One region of the Veillonella sp. T14073-2 genome, then DNA from elsewhere that is predicted to be linked to it. Evidence: riboswitches for the same ligand, from Rfam matches in the RefSeq annotation. Region 1 holds a riboswitch; the other holds the start of a gene.
The links. A riboswitch is a leader RNA that binds a small molecule or an ion and turns the genes downstream of it on or off. The one in region 1 is predicted to bind cobalamin.

Region 1 (6,058 bases):
TAAAGCTGAGTATTACGAGCAATACGCGCGGAGAAGTCCGTAGGCAACGCAATGGCTTCGTCAAGTGCATTTGTATGTAGGGATTGCGTATGGCCCAAAGCGGCACCCATCGCTTCCATACATGTACGAGCTACGTTGTTGAATGGATCTTGTTCTGTCAAAGACCAACCAGATGTTTGACTATGTGTACGAAGTGCCATTGATTTTGGATTTTCAGAACCGAAGCTCTTAATAATCTTAGCCCACAACATACGTGCAGCACGCATTTTCGCTACTTCCATGAAGTAGTTTTTACCGATTGCCCAGAAGAAGGACAAACGTGGAGCGAATTTATCTACGTGAAGGCCTGCATTTACACCGGTACGGATGTATTCAAGACCATCGGCCAATGTGTAACCTAATTCGATATCTGCAGTAGCGCCTGCTTCTTGCATATGGTAGCCAGAAATGGAGATACTGTTGAATTTAGGCATGTACTGAGAGGTGTAAGCAAAGATATCGCCGATGATGCGCATGGACGTAGCTGGAGGGTAAATATAGGTATTACGTACCATGAATTCTTTCAAGATATCATTTTGAATCGTACCAGCCATAACCTTTTTATCAACGCCCTGTTCTTCACCTGCTAGGATGTAGAACGCCATAACAGGCAATACGGCGCCGTTCATTGTCATGGATACGGACATTTGGTCAAGAGGGATACCAGAGAATAGAATTTCCATGTCGAGGATGGAGTCTACCGCAACGCCCGCTTTACCAACATCGCCTACTACGCGAGGATGGTCAGAGTCATAGCCACGGTGTGTAGCAAGGTCAAAGGCAATAGACAAACCTTTTTGGCCCGCTGCCAAGTTACGCCGATAGAACGCATTGGATTCTTCCGCAGTGGAGAAACCAGCGTACTGACGTACTGTCCAAGGACGAGTAACATACATTGTGGAATAAGGTCCACGCAAGAATGGAGGTACACCAGCCATATAGTCAAGGTGTGTCATCCCTTCATAATCCATCTCTGTGTAGAGAGGTTTTAGTTGGATTTGCTCCATTGTTGTATTATATAAATCTTCAAAGCTTTTTCCTGTTTCTTTTTGAAGTTCAGCAAGCCATGCATCGCGAGATGTCGGTGACTGCGTTCCCAAGCCAAGAGAGGAGAAGTCTGGATTTTTAAACATGAGCTCACATCCCTTTCTTATCTTGTAATGTATTCAAGATTTCGTAACAATTTGCACGAACGGAAATGAAGTCGTCTACGCCAGCTTCACGGTATACAGGCTCAAGGTCCTTAGGAGGTGCCCCTGCCAAGATAACCGTTACATTCGGCATAGTTTCTTTCAATTCTTTCGCAAGTGGCGGTACTAATTCAGGATATGTATCATCTGTGGAACAGATAACGACAACATCAGCACCACTTTCACGAGCAGCCTTCGCAGCATCAGCCGTAGTTTCATGGCCGTCATTTTTAATCACTTCAAAAGCACCTACTTCGAAGAAGCCTGTGGAGAAGTCCGCACGAGGTTTGTGTTGAGGAATTGGGCCCATATTAGCCAAGAATACCTTCACATTGTCTTTCGTACGTTGTTTATAGTTTTCAGTGCGCATGCGAAGTGCTTCAAATTGTTCAGTCCAGCGATGAGCCGTAATTGGTTCGATCGTTTCAGAAGAAATATCGCCAGCGTCTAAAGACTTACGGATTTGACGCATTGTCAACTTTTGTAACGCCCCAAGCTCGATGAGGCCAATCAAAGCGCCTGGCTCTGTCGTACTTGCTTCTAGGGTAGCCTGTGCTTTAGAAATAGCATCTGGCTCCGCACTCGCCAAGTATTCTTCAATGTGAGCAACCCGTTTTTGACGCAATGGTTCTTGATTTTCTGGTTTAGGATCAAGTAACTCTTCTGTCATGTTCGCATACATGTTGTTACCTACAGCCACATCTCTGCGGAATGCAAGGTTTTTGAAGCGTTCATCAAGAATAGCTTTAACTTGAGCTTGAGGATAGCCTTCTTTCAAAGCTGCCACGATGCCACCTTTAGATTCGATGGTTTGGAACTCAGCCCAGATTTTTTCGCATAATTCAGCAGCCAGTGTTTCCACGTACCAGGAACCGCCTACAGGGTCCACAGGTTGACGCAACTCGAATTCAGTTTGCAACATAACTTGGATGTTACGAGCAATACGACGAGAGAAATCGTCCGCTTTGCGAATTGGTTGATCGAATGGAGATACTTCAAGGCTGTTCAAGCCGCCTACAACGCCAGAGAACGCTTGTGTTGTATTGCGCAACAAGTTTACATAAGGGTCGTATACAGTTTTTGTGAAAGCAGATGTTCTGCCGTGTACATGAACGGCACGGTCTGCTTCTTCAGCGCCGAACGCTTCCATGATGCGAGCCCAAAGTACGCGCAACGCACGCAATTTAGCGATTTCCATAAAGAAGTTTGCACCCAAGGAGAAGGTGAACATCATACTCTTAGCGATAGTGTGAATATCGATGTTCCGTTGTGCCAATTGACGCACGTAGCAAACAGCTGTAGCCAATGCGTAAGCCACTTCCTGTACATCGTTAGCGCCGCCATTAGCGTACACATCACCAGACACGAGCACTGTTTTAAGCTCTGGAGCTTGTTCTTTAGCCCATACAACAGTATGTGCCATTTCATCAAAAGCTGTATCTAAGGAAATATGCAATGCACCGTCTTTAGCCCAAACGCCCACAGGGTCTGCACCAACGAGACCTTTTAAGTCAGCTGTTTGTTTTTTAGAGGCTTTCACAGTGGCAGCCAGCATACCAAGCAAGATCGCCGCAGAAGCGCCTGTTTCAATGTATAAAGGATTTTCTTTAAGATTGAAACGCTCAATCAATTGTTTGCAGTCATCCATAGTTGACAAAGATGTACCGCCAACGCCAACGGATGCGCCTACTTGCACATCTTGATCATGACGTGTCGCTTCATCAAGACGGATGTTGTGGATGGTGCCGCCTTTTACAATTTCGTATAAACTTGCATGGTTAGCATCTTTAGGCAAGGAATCGTCTACGTACTGGGATACGCCCCAAGACTCTTTAATATAACCACTTGCCTTAGTGCCACGTAGGAACTCGCCTGCCCCAGGATATACGCCTTTTGGAATTTTTTCCCCATGCAGTGCAGGTGTGTAGATTGGCTGCAACGTAATACCTTCATAGGTTTTAGTGAACATCTTCTTGTGGAAGTCCCCACCTTTTAACGCCTTTTCAACTTCAGCCTGCCATTGTTCATACGTAGGTTTCTCAAATTCGTCAAAGGATACAGGTGCCAATAAATCGCGTTCTGCGTCCTTCGAAGTCTTTTTGTCAGACATATATGTGCCTCCTTTTCAACTCGAAACCATACCGAGAAACAGCGCACCGTACCTGCGAATTGTTATGCATATACATCACACGAGCTTTCCTATACTTGGATCACATCAACCTCAAATATGTGTCCATCAATTCATTAACTATGAAGCCTGATATATATGCTTAACAGCCACTTTCAAGGGCAACAAAAAACGTGCCACCCAAAAGTGACACGTAAGGTTTCTTGTTGAAAGGTACGCCAAAAAACACTGAAACCAGCATACCCCAATCCCCTTCCTATCGCTCGTAGGTACATAACGGTGATTATCAAATAGGCAGTTCTCCTGGCTCGGGCTCATCACCTCGCTTTCGCCTTCCCAGATTTCTCCAGTGACATTTTTGAAAGCAGGCTCGTCCTTACAGTGGCGGGACCGCATCGGCTTGTACCGATTTCTCTATTAAGTCTTGTGACACCTATTCTCTATATTCGTTGTTCTAAGTCCAATATAGTGTAAGATTATGCACAAAGTCAATGAACATAACAGTTAATCATAAGTATCAAATTTTAGGTTATAACTAATGCATATTTAAAATGATAAAAACTCATCACAATCAAATATACGTATTCATCGCTAACAAATATACGTATTCATTGTCTGCAAATCGAGTTATAAATCGAGTACAAATCATCATAAAATCTAAGCCTACGCACAAATGCAAGCACAATGCGTGATATAATGAATACAATCACAAGGAGGCATTATGGAGCACACAAGTAAAAAAGGTCTAATGACAGCCCTTAGTTGCTATATCATCTGGGGCTTACTCCCTCTCTATTGGGCATTATTAAACCATGTTTCACCGTATAATATACTGGCGCAGCGCATTATCTGGTCAGGCATTTGCATGGCCATCGTCGTATTTGGCCTACATTTTAAACAGTTCAAAAAAGACTTTCAATTACTAAAAGAACAGCGCTCACAACTATTACTACTGTTGGTAGCATCAGTCATCATCAGCGTAAATTGGTTTACCTACATTTGGGCCATCGCCAACAACCAAGTTATGGACACGAGCCTTGGCTATTACATCAACCCACTCTTTAATGTAGTGTTAGGTGTCATCCTATTTAAAGAGGTTCTATCTGTACCGAAAAAGCTAAGCGTCCTCATCGCTACCATCGGTATCGCCTTGCTCACCTATCAAGTGGGATCCTTGCCGTTAGTGTCGATGATCCTCGCCGTTTCCTTTGGTCTCTATGGGGTCGTTAAAAAAAAGCTGCTCATCTCTCCCTTTACGAGCATCGCCTTTGAGGCTTGGCTATTAACACCACTAGCCTTACTCTATACGACCATGGTCGATAATACAGTGTGGTCCTATTTCGGCACAGATTGGTATACGTCCATGCTACTCATAGCCTGCGGTCTAACAACATCGGTTCCATTAGTGCTATTCTCCTATGGGGCCCAACTATTGCCGCTCAACCTACTAGGCTTCCTTCAATATGTATCTCCAACTATTGCTTTATTGCTAGCTATCTTCTACTTTGGTGAAAGCTTTGGCACACCACAAATGATCGCCTTTGGTTGTATCTGGATAGCCTTAGTGTTGTTCTCATTATCAAATCAAATTACAACCATTAGAAAAATGTAGTTAAGTACAAGAGAGCATATGCCATCTGCATGCAATCTCACAAGAGATTTTAGCAACTATATCTAACCTATAAACACATAAAAGCTGTATCAAATGATATCCTCATTCGATACAGCTTTCTTTTTATATCTTATATATGCCTATTAATTTATCACACTATTCTTCTAGCTTGCTTATTGATCCAATTCATTCATATTGGTGGTATTCATATTGGAAATATAACGGTTATAGGCCTCAACCATATGTTTATAATCGTTATCTTGTTTAGATCCCATATAGGTACGGATTGCACCAATCGTAGAGTTTACAGAGGTCTTAACAGAGTCATACTTAGGATTAGAAATACCATTCGCTAAATCACCAATAGCTTGTAGCTCTTGATTGATCGCATTTACATCTGGTTCTTTTTCACTATCTAGCTTTTCTAGGACTGCAGTAAGTCGCAAAGAAACCTCTTGTGCAGCGGCTGCATTTTTCTTACCTGCATCGCGCAATTGTTGTAACCGTTGTTGCAATCGGTCCGTGTTAATCTTATGCATCAAATTATCAAAGTCAGCATAAATAGGAATAAATTGTTCGTATAACTGAACATATTTAGGACCTAATTGTTGCTCCTTAGCATAGTTATCTGTGGTATACCCTTTAGATTTATAGTATGCATCGAGCTCTTCCGCAACCGGTGTTATTTCGTTCAATTTTGAAAGTAGCTTATCTAAAGGCTCCTTCATTTCATCATAAGGAACACCTGCTTGCTTAGCCTCTTCTAATTCTTTTTGTAGCTGTTTAAAGTTCGGCGCATTAAATACAGTTAAATGCTGCCCCGCTTTTAACTCATTAAGAGTTGGCCTATTCGCATAATCAAACATAACAGCCATGCGATTAAATCGGCTTATTGCTTTTACATATTGATTAAATAACTGTACCTGATCCTGCTCAGACCGCTGTGCAATTTCCTTGCGACTCTGTTCAGTGCCCTGCCATAGCTCCGACATACTACAACCGCTCAACAATAAGGGGGATGTCAATGTAGCCGCACACAACACAGCCATTGCAATCCGCTTACCAAATGGTTTCATGATGAATTCTCTC
Region 2 (6,058 bases), on a different contig from region 1:
TGCAGGGGCCTTAGCCGGTTCTACGTACGGTATTGATCAAACCTATACACAAAAGCTATTAGGGTTCTCCCGTATTTACGAAAATAGTATGGATGCCGTATCCGACCGTGACTACGTGGTTGAATTCCTGTCCTTTGCGTCTCTCGTGATGATGCACTTGAGCCGTCTCAGTGAAGAATTGATTTTGTGGTCTACAAACGAGTTCAACTTTATAGAACTTGATGATGCTCATTGTACAGGCTCTAGCATTATGCCACAAAAGAAAAATCCTGACGTATGTGAACTTGTTCGTGGTAAAACAGGTCGTACCTATGGCCACTTGTTAGGTTTATTAACTACATTAAAAGGTTTGCCACTTACATATAATAAAGATATGCAAGAGGATAAAGAGGGCATTTTTGATGCTATCGATACAGTGCACTTTGCATTGTCCATTAATGCGGCTATGATTCGCGGCATGAAGGTTAATGGGGCTCATATGAAAGCTGTCCTCGATGATGACTTCTCCAATGCTACAGATATGGCCGATTACCTTGCAAAAAAAGGTGTTCCATTCCGTGAAGCGCATGAAATCGTAGGGAATGCTGTTCATCATTGCATCGAAAAAGGTTGCGTATTGCTTGATTTATCCGTTGAGGATTTCAAAGCTATATCCGACCATTTTGATGCAGATATCCTTGATGCTATTTCCATCGAAGCTTGCATAGCTGGCCGTAATAACTATTCTGGTACTGCTCCAGAATGTGTGGAAAGACAACGGAACAATGGTAAAGCTGTTATCGCCGGAGAAGAAAAACAAATTGCTCAGTGGAAAGCAATTGTTGAATCTGTGCAAGCATAACTGATTTAGTAAGCCTAATGTTTTGATTTAGGGCCACATCCTGTACAAGAGTAACATTCAGCGTAACAGTTACTTGTGATATTAAAATTTTAAGATCGATATACATATAAGTCTTATATTAAAGCGCTTTATATTAACCTTTAAGCTTATGTGTATATCGATTTTTTATTTATATGATAGATAACACCTAAAAAGAGCGCTATTCTAATTGATAAATTACTATTGAAATAGTGTAAATTTGTGTACGCATACAGTGGACTGCGCGAAAACAATAGTCTTGTACTACGACACTATAACCATGATAGATAGTAAAAATCACATATATAAACAGAATAAAATGGGGTAAAAATATACTCTGTCATTGTTAAAATGAGTTCTGTTCGTTTTAGATGATAAATTAACTATAATTTATTCAATTCGTGTAATAATGCTTGTCCGCCAATAAAGTACTTTCATTTTGAGTTCATAGGTGTTATTATTTAATTCGTAATAAGAATAACAACGGTAAATTCACATTCAAGCCCATCACAGCACGAACTGAATTTACTTAGCGGTATATTATATTTAAGTGAATTATGGACGAGAAAAAATTCACCTTTTGAAAGGGGATTGATACATGAAAACCACCGCTAAAAAAATGTCTGTATTCCAGCTAACCACAATGGTAGCAGCCAATATGCTAGGAGCTGGGATCATTATGTTACCAACTAATTTGGCTCAAGTTGGTACTATTTCAGTTTTATCTTGGCTCGTAACAGCTGTGGGTGCGCTTCTGTTAGCGTATATTTTTGCTCAAGCGGGTATGTTCTCCCAGATTAAGGGGGGCATGGGCGGTTATGCAGAACACCGCTTCGGTAAAACTGGACATTTTATGGCGAGCTATGCTTACAGCATATCTCTCATCATTGCTAATATCGCCATCGCGGTATCTGCCGTAGGTTATGGCGCAGCTTTCTTTGGTGTTGACCTCAATGCAACACAAACAAGCCAAGTAACAATTGTGCTTTTGTGGTTTGCAGCGATTTTGAACTTCCGTGGTAATCGCTTCACAGGTCGACTCAGCAACATGACTATTTGGGGCTCTATTGTGCCGGTTTTATTAATTGGTACAATCGGCTGGTATTGGTTTGATCCGTCTATCTATTGGGCAGCGTGGAACCCAAATGATCTTCCGTTTTTTGATGCAATAAAACAATCTATTTCCCTTACTTTATGGGGATTCCTAGGATTTGAGTCCGCAGCGGCTAATGCTGATGCTGTTGAGAATCCAAAGAAAAACGTACCTATCGCAACTGTGGCGGGTACATTAGCCGTGGCAGTGGTTTACATCTTGTCCACAAATGTTATGGCCGGTATCGTGCCTAACATCGACTTGTTAAATTCTAATGCACCATTTGGTTTGACATTCGTATACATGTTCAATGATACAATTGCAAACATCGTGATGGCTGCAATGGTTATTTCTTGCTTTGGCGCTTTACTTTGCTGGCAATTCACATTGTCTCGCGTATTTAAAAGCGCAGCGGAACATGGTTACTTCCCTAAAGTGTTCGCTCGTGTAAATAGTAAGGATGCTCCTGTTCGTGGCGTATTCATTCTACTTGCTGTTGAAACATTACTTACATTGTTCACTGCAAGTGATTCCTTGCGTGAGCAATTTGAAGTATTGGTAAATTTGGCGGTTGTAACTAACGTAGTACCATATGTATTGTGCATCTTAGCAGTACCTACAATGATGCGTATGGCTGGCGTAGCTGAAAGCCGCATTAAACGCTCTAACTACGTATTTGGTGTTGGCGTTATCTACTGTTTGTATGCTATTTACGCATGTGGTGTTGATGCTATGCTCGGTAGTGCAGTGGCAGTAAGCATTGGTCTTGTGATCTATGTTTTGCGTAAAGCGTGGGCTACACGCAAAGCGCACCGCTTACAACAAAGTATCGATTAATTAAATAACTCTCGTCTTATAAGAGGCTGTTACCTAGTAACAGCCTCTTTTTGATGTTGTACGTAAGAGTGAGGTGGCTACAGTAAGAATATATTAATTTTAGTTAAGCATATATTAGGTTTTTGGAAATTAAAGAGGTATAGATAATATACTTATGTTAACTATACTAATATCAATAAAACTTATTAATTGTGGCCTTATTTATTATAAATAATTGACAGTTGCTAAAGTGATTAAAAGTTTTTTCGGTATGTATAAAAAAAAATTATGAGAAAATTACCATTATAATAATAATTAATATATATACAGTTGCATACAGTTAATACGGGAAAAAACATATATATAAAGTGATTTGTATAGGTTTATACATGAATAGGGATTTGATCAGTAATCGATAATTTTTATTAGTATAAAAATTACATTGAAAATCTACGATGTACGAATACCCATAAGGGGTATATGTATTGCAAACAGAATATTAATATAGTATATTTATAATCGATAAAAATGAATGAACTAATGAGTGTCGGTGTATACCGAGCGTAAAAGAGGAAAATGGGTGTAAATCCCATACTATGCAAATAGCTGTAATGAGGAGCAAGGTTTCATTATAGGGTCACTGGGAAACTGGGAAGGTCGAAATGTTGCGATGAATCATGAGTCAGAAAGCCTGCTCTAAATGTATGGTATGCATATACCGTACTTAATTTAGGTTAGTCAGGTGGACTAACCTTTTTTTGGTCCGCAGAGAGCTATATTTTTCCTTGATTTCGGCTCTTACTACTGCGTTGCGCGGATAGTAACATTAGTTTTTATTTGATTTGTTGTTAGTGTTTAGAGAGTATAGGAGGCGCCTATGGGTAAACGCTTTGCTAAACAGCTAGGTCAATTCATTGTTACACTGTTTGGCATTACTTTTTTAACATTTTGTCTCACTTATTTAGCACCAGGCGATCCAGTAACGATGTTACTAGAAACGGCAGATACAATTGTATCTCAAGAGCTTATTGATGAGACGCGTGCGCAACTCGGCTTAGATAAACCGTTCTTAGTACAATATGCTAATTGGGTTGTAAATGCTGCACACGGTGATTTGGGCATGAGTTACTCTGCTAAAAAGCCTGTTGTAGATCGTATGTTAGAGGCTTTGCCAGGAACAGTTATGTTAGCGGGTACAGCATTAGTATTTACATTGCTCTATGCATTGCCGGCAGGGATTATAAGCGCCTTAAATCGAAACAAATGGATCGACTATCTGTTGCGCACTGCTTCCTTTGTAGGCGTGTCTATGCCATCATTCTGGTTAGGCCTTGTATTGATTTATATCTTTGGTCTTAAATTAGGGCTCGTTCCTATTGCGTCCTCTCGTGTAACTCCAATCGGTGTAATTCTACCAGCCGTTACATTAGCTGTTGTAGTTGGGTCCAAGTACATGCGCCAAGTTCGTCTTGTTATTCTTGAAGAAATGCAAAAGGATTATGTCATCGGCGCACGTGCTCGTGGTGTGAGTGAGATGAAAATTTTATTCGGTCATATTTTGCCTAATGCAGTATTACCACTCATCACTATATTAGGTGTTCTCATCGGTTGGCTATTAGGCGGTGTTGCAGTTGTTGAAATGGTATTCTCCTGGCCTGGCCTTGGGAATATGGCGGTATATGCCATTACCATGCGCGACTATCCATTGATCGAAGGTTTTGTGTTATGGGTTGCCTTAGCATATATGTGTGTCAATGCTCTAGTTGATGCATCCTATGTTCTGTTGGACCCTAGATTGAAAAGGGAGAGAGCATAATGAAAGAATTTATTCAGAAACATAAATTGTTCTCTTTCTACACTGCATTGATGCTTGTCATCGTATTCATTGCTATCTTTGCACCATGGCTTGCGCCGGGAGATGCTTTCACATCGGATATGTCTAAAGCATTACAAGCCCCTAGTGCTCAGCATTGGTTTGGCACCGACAAACTGGGTCGTGACGTATTGTCTCGTATCATTTATGGTACTCAATTATCCTTGTTCATGGGTGTATCCATCGTAGTGATTATGGTAAGCATTGGTACTATTATCGGTGCCATAGCCGGTTATTTCGGCGGGAAAATCGAAATGGTCCTCATGCGTTTTGCGGACATTATGCTATCCTTCCCGGGTGTAGTATTAGCCATTGCCATTGCAGGTATTTTGGGTGGTAGTATTATGAATACGATTTTGGCATTATCTGTAGTAGGTTGGGCAAAATATGCTCGTTTGGTACGATCTATGACATTGAAAGTTCGTGGCGAAGAGTATGTAACGGCTGCTGTCATGATGGGGGCATCTACATCAACTATTATTAGACGTCATATCATTCCTAATATTATGCCTCTTGTTGTTACAACAGGTGCACTAGATATTGGGGCTATTATGATTGAGGTTGCTGGTCTTTCCTTCCTTGGATTTGGTGCTCAACCACCAACACCAGAATGGGGCCTTATGCTTAACGAAGGTCGTCAATATTTACAAACCAGTCCATGGCTGATGGCCTTCCCTGGTATGTCCATCCTTATCGTAGTTGCTATCTTTAACCTTTGGTCTGATTCCTTGCGCGATGTAGTGGATCCTAAAAATCAAGGTTAGTTACGTGTGATGCTTATTTATAGGTTATGTTGTGAAAGTTGTTATATAAATAGGCGGTAATAAGGTTTTTCCATTATGACTATTGTAGATTGTAGTGGTCATGATGTGTATGTTTTATGTTTATATGTAATGGTACAAGGAGATTTTACATGAAAAAATCTTGGAAAAAGGCCCTCTTAGCAGGTCTTAGCATTGTAATGATGGGTTCCTTCATCGCTGGTTGCGGCTCTGATAATAATGGTGCTGCTAATAAGGATGTTTTAAAAGTTGGTGTAACTAACTTCGCATCCACATTAGAACCTACAGAAAACTTCTTCGCATGGGTTGTCATGCGCTATGGTGTAGGCGAAACATTGGCGAAGTTTGATGAACACATGAAACCTCAACCATGGATTGCATCTAAATGGGAAGTATCCCCAGACCATAAAACTTGGACTTTCACAATCAATGATAAGGTGAAATTCTCCAATGGTAAAAAAGTTGATGCTGCAGCTGTTAAAGCATCTATCGAACGGGCTTTTGAAAAATCCAATCGTGCGAAAACATTCTTCGAATATGACTCTATGGAAGCTAATGGTCAACAATTAGTTATTCATACAACAAAAGAATATCCTAATATGCCTGGCCTTTTAGCGGATCCGTTGTTCCTAATC

Region 2: it holds a riboswitch for cobalamin, as region 1 does, so the genes downstream of both, nikB (nickel ABC transporter permease) here and VCHSUH04_RS07725 (methylmalonyl-CoA mutase family protein) in region 1, are expected to answer to the same signal.

The regions. Positions count from the first base shown of each region.
Region 1 is NZ_PPDC01000007.1:45,662-51,719, forward strand. Features, by position in the region: gene scpA (methylmalonyl-CoA mutase) at 1-1,172, opposite strand, end outside; gene VCHSUH04_RS07725 (methylmalonyl-CoA mutase family protein) at 1,177-3,339, opposite strand; cobalamin riboswitch at 3,633-3,809, opposite strand; gene rarD (EamA family transporter RarD) at 4,079-4,969, shown strand; gene VCHSUH04_RS07735 (DUF3829 domain-containing protein) at 5,143-6,045, opposite strand.
Region 2 is NZ_PPDC01000001.1:195,033-201,090, reverse strand. Features, by position in the region: gene argH (argininosuccinate lyase) at 1-841, shown strand, start outside; gene potE (putrescine-ornithine antiporter) at 1,458-2,789, shown strand; cobalamin riboswitch at 3,294-3,482, shown strand; gene nikB (nickel ABC transporter permease) at 3,646-4,584, shown strand; gene nikC (nickel transporter permease) at 4,584-5,405, shown strand; gene VCHSUH04_RS01055 (ABC transporter substrate-binding protein) at 5,555-6,058, shown strand, end outside.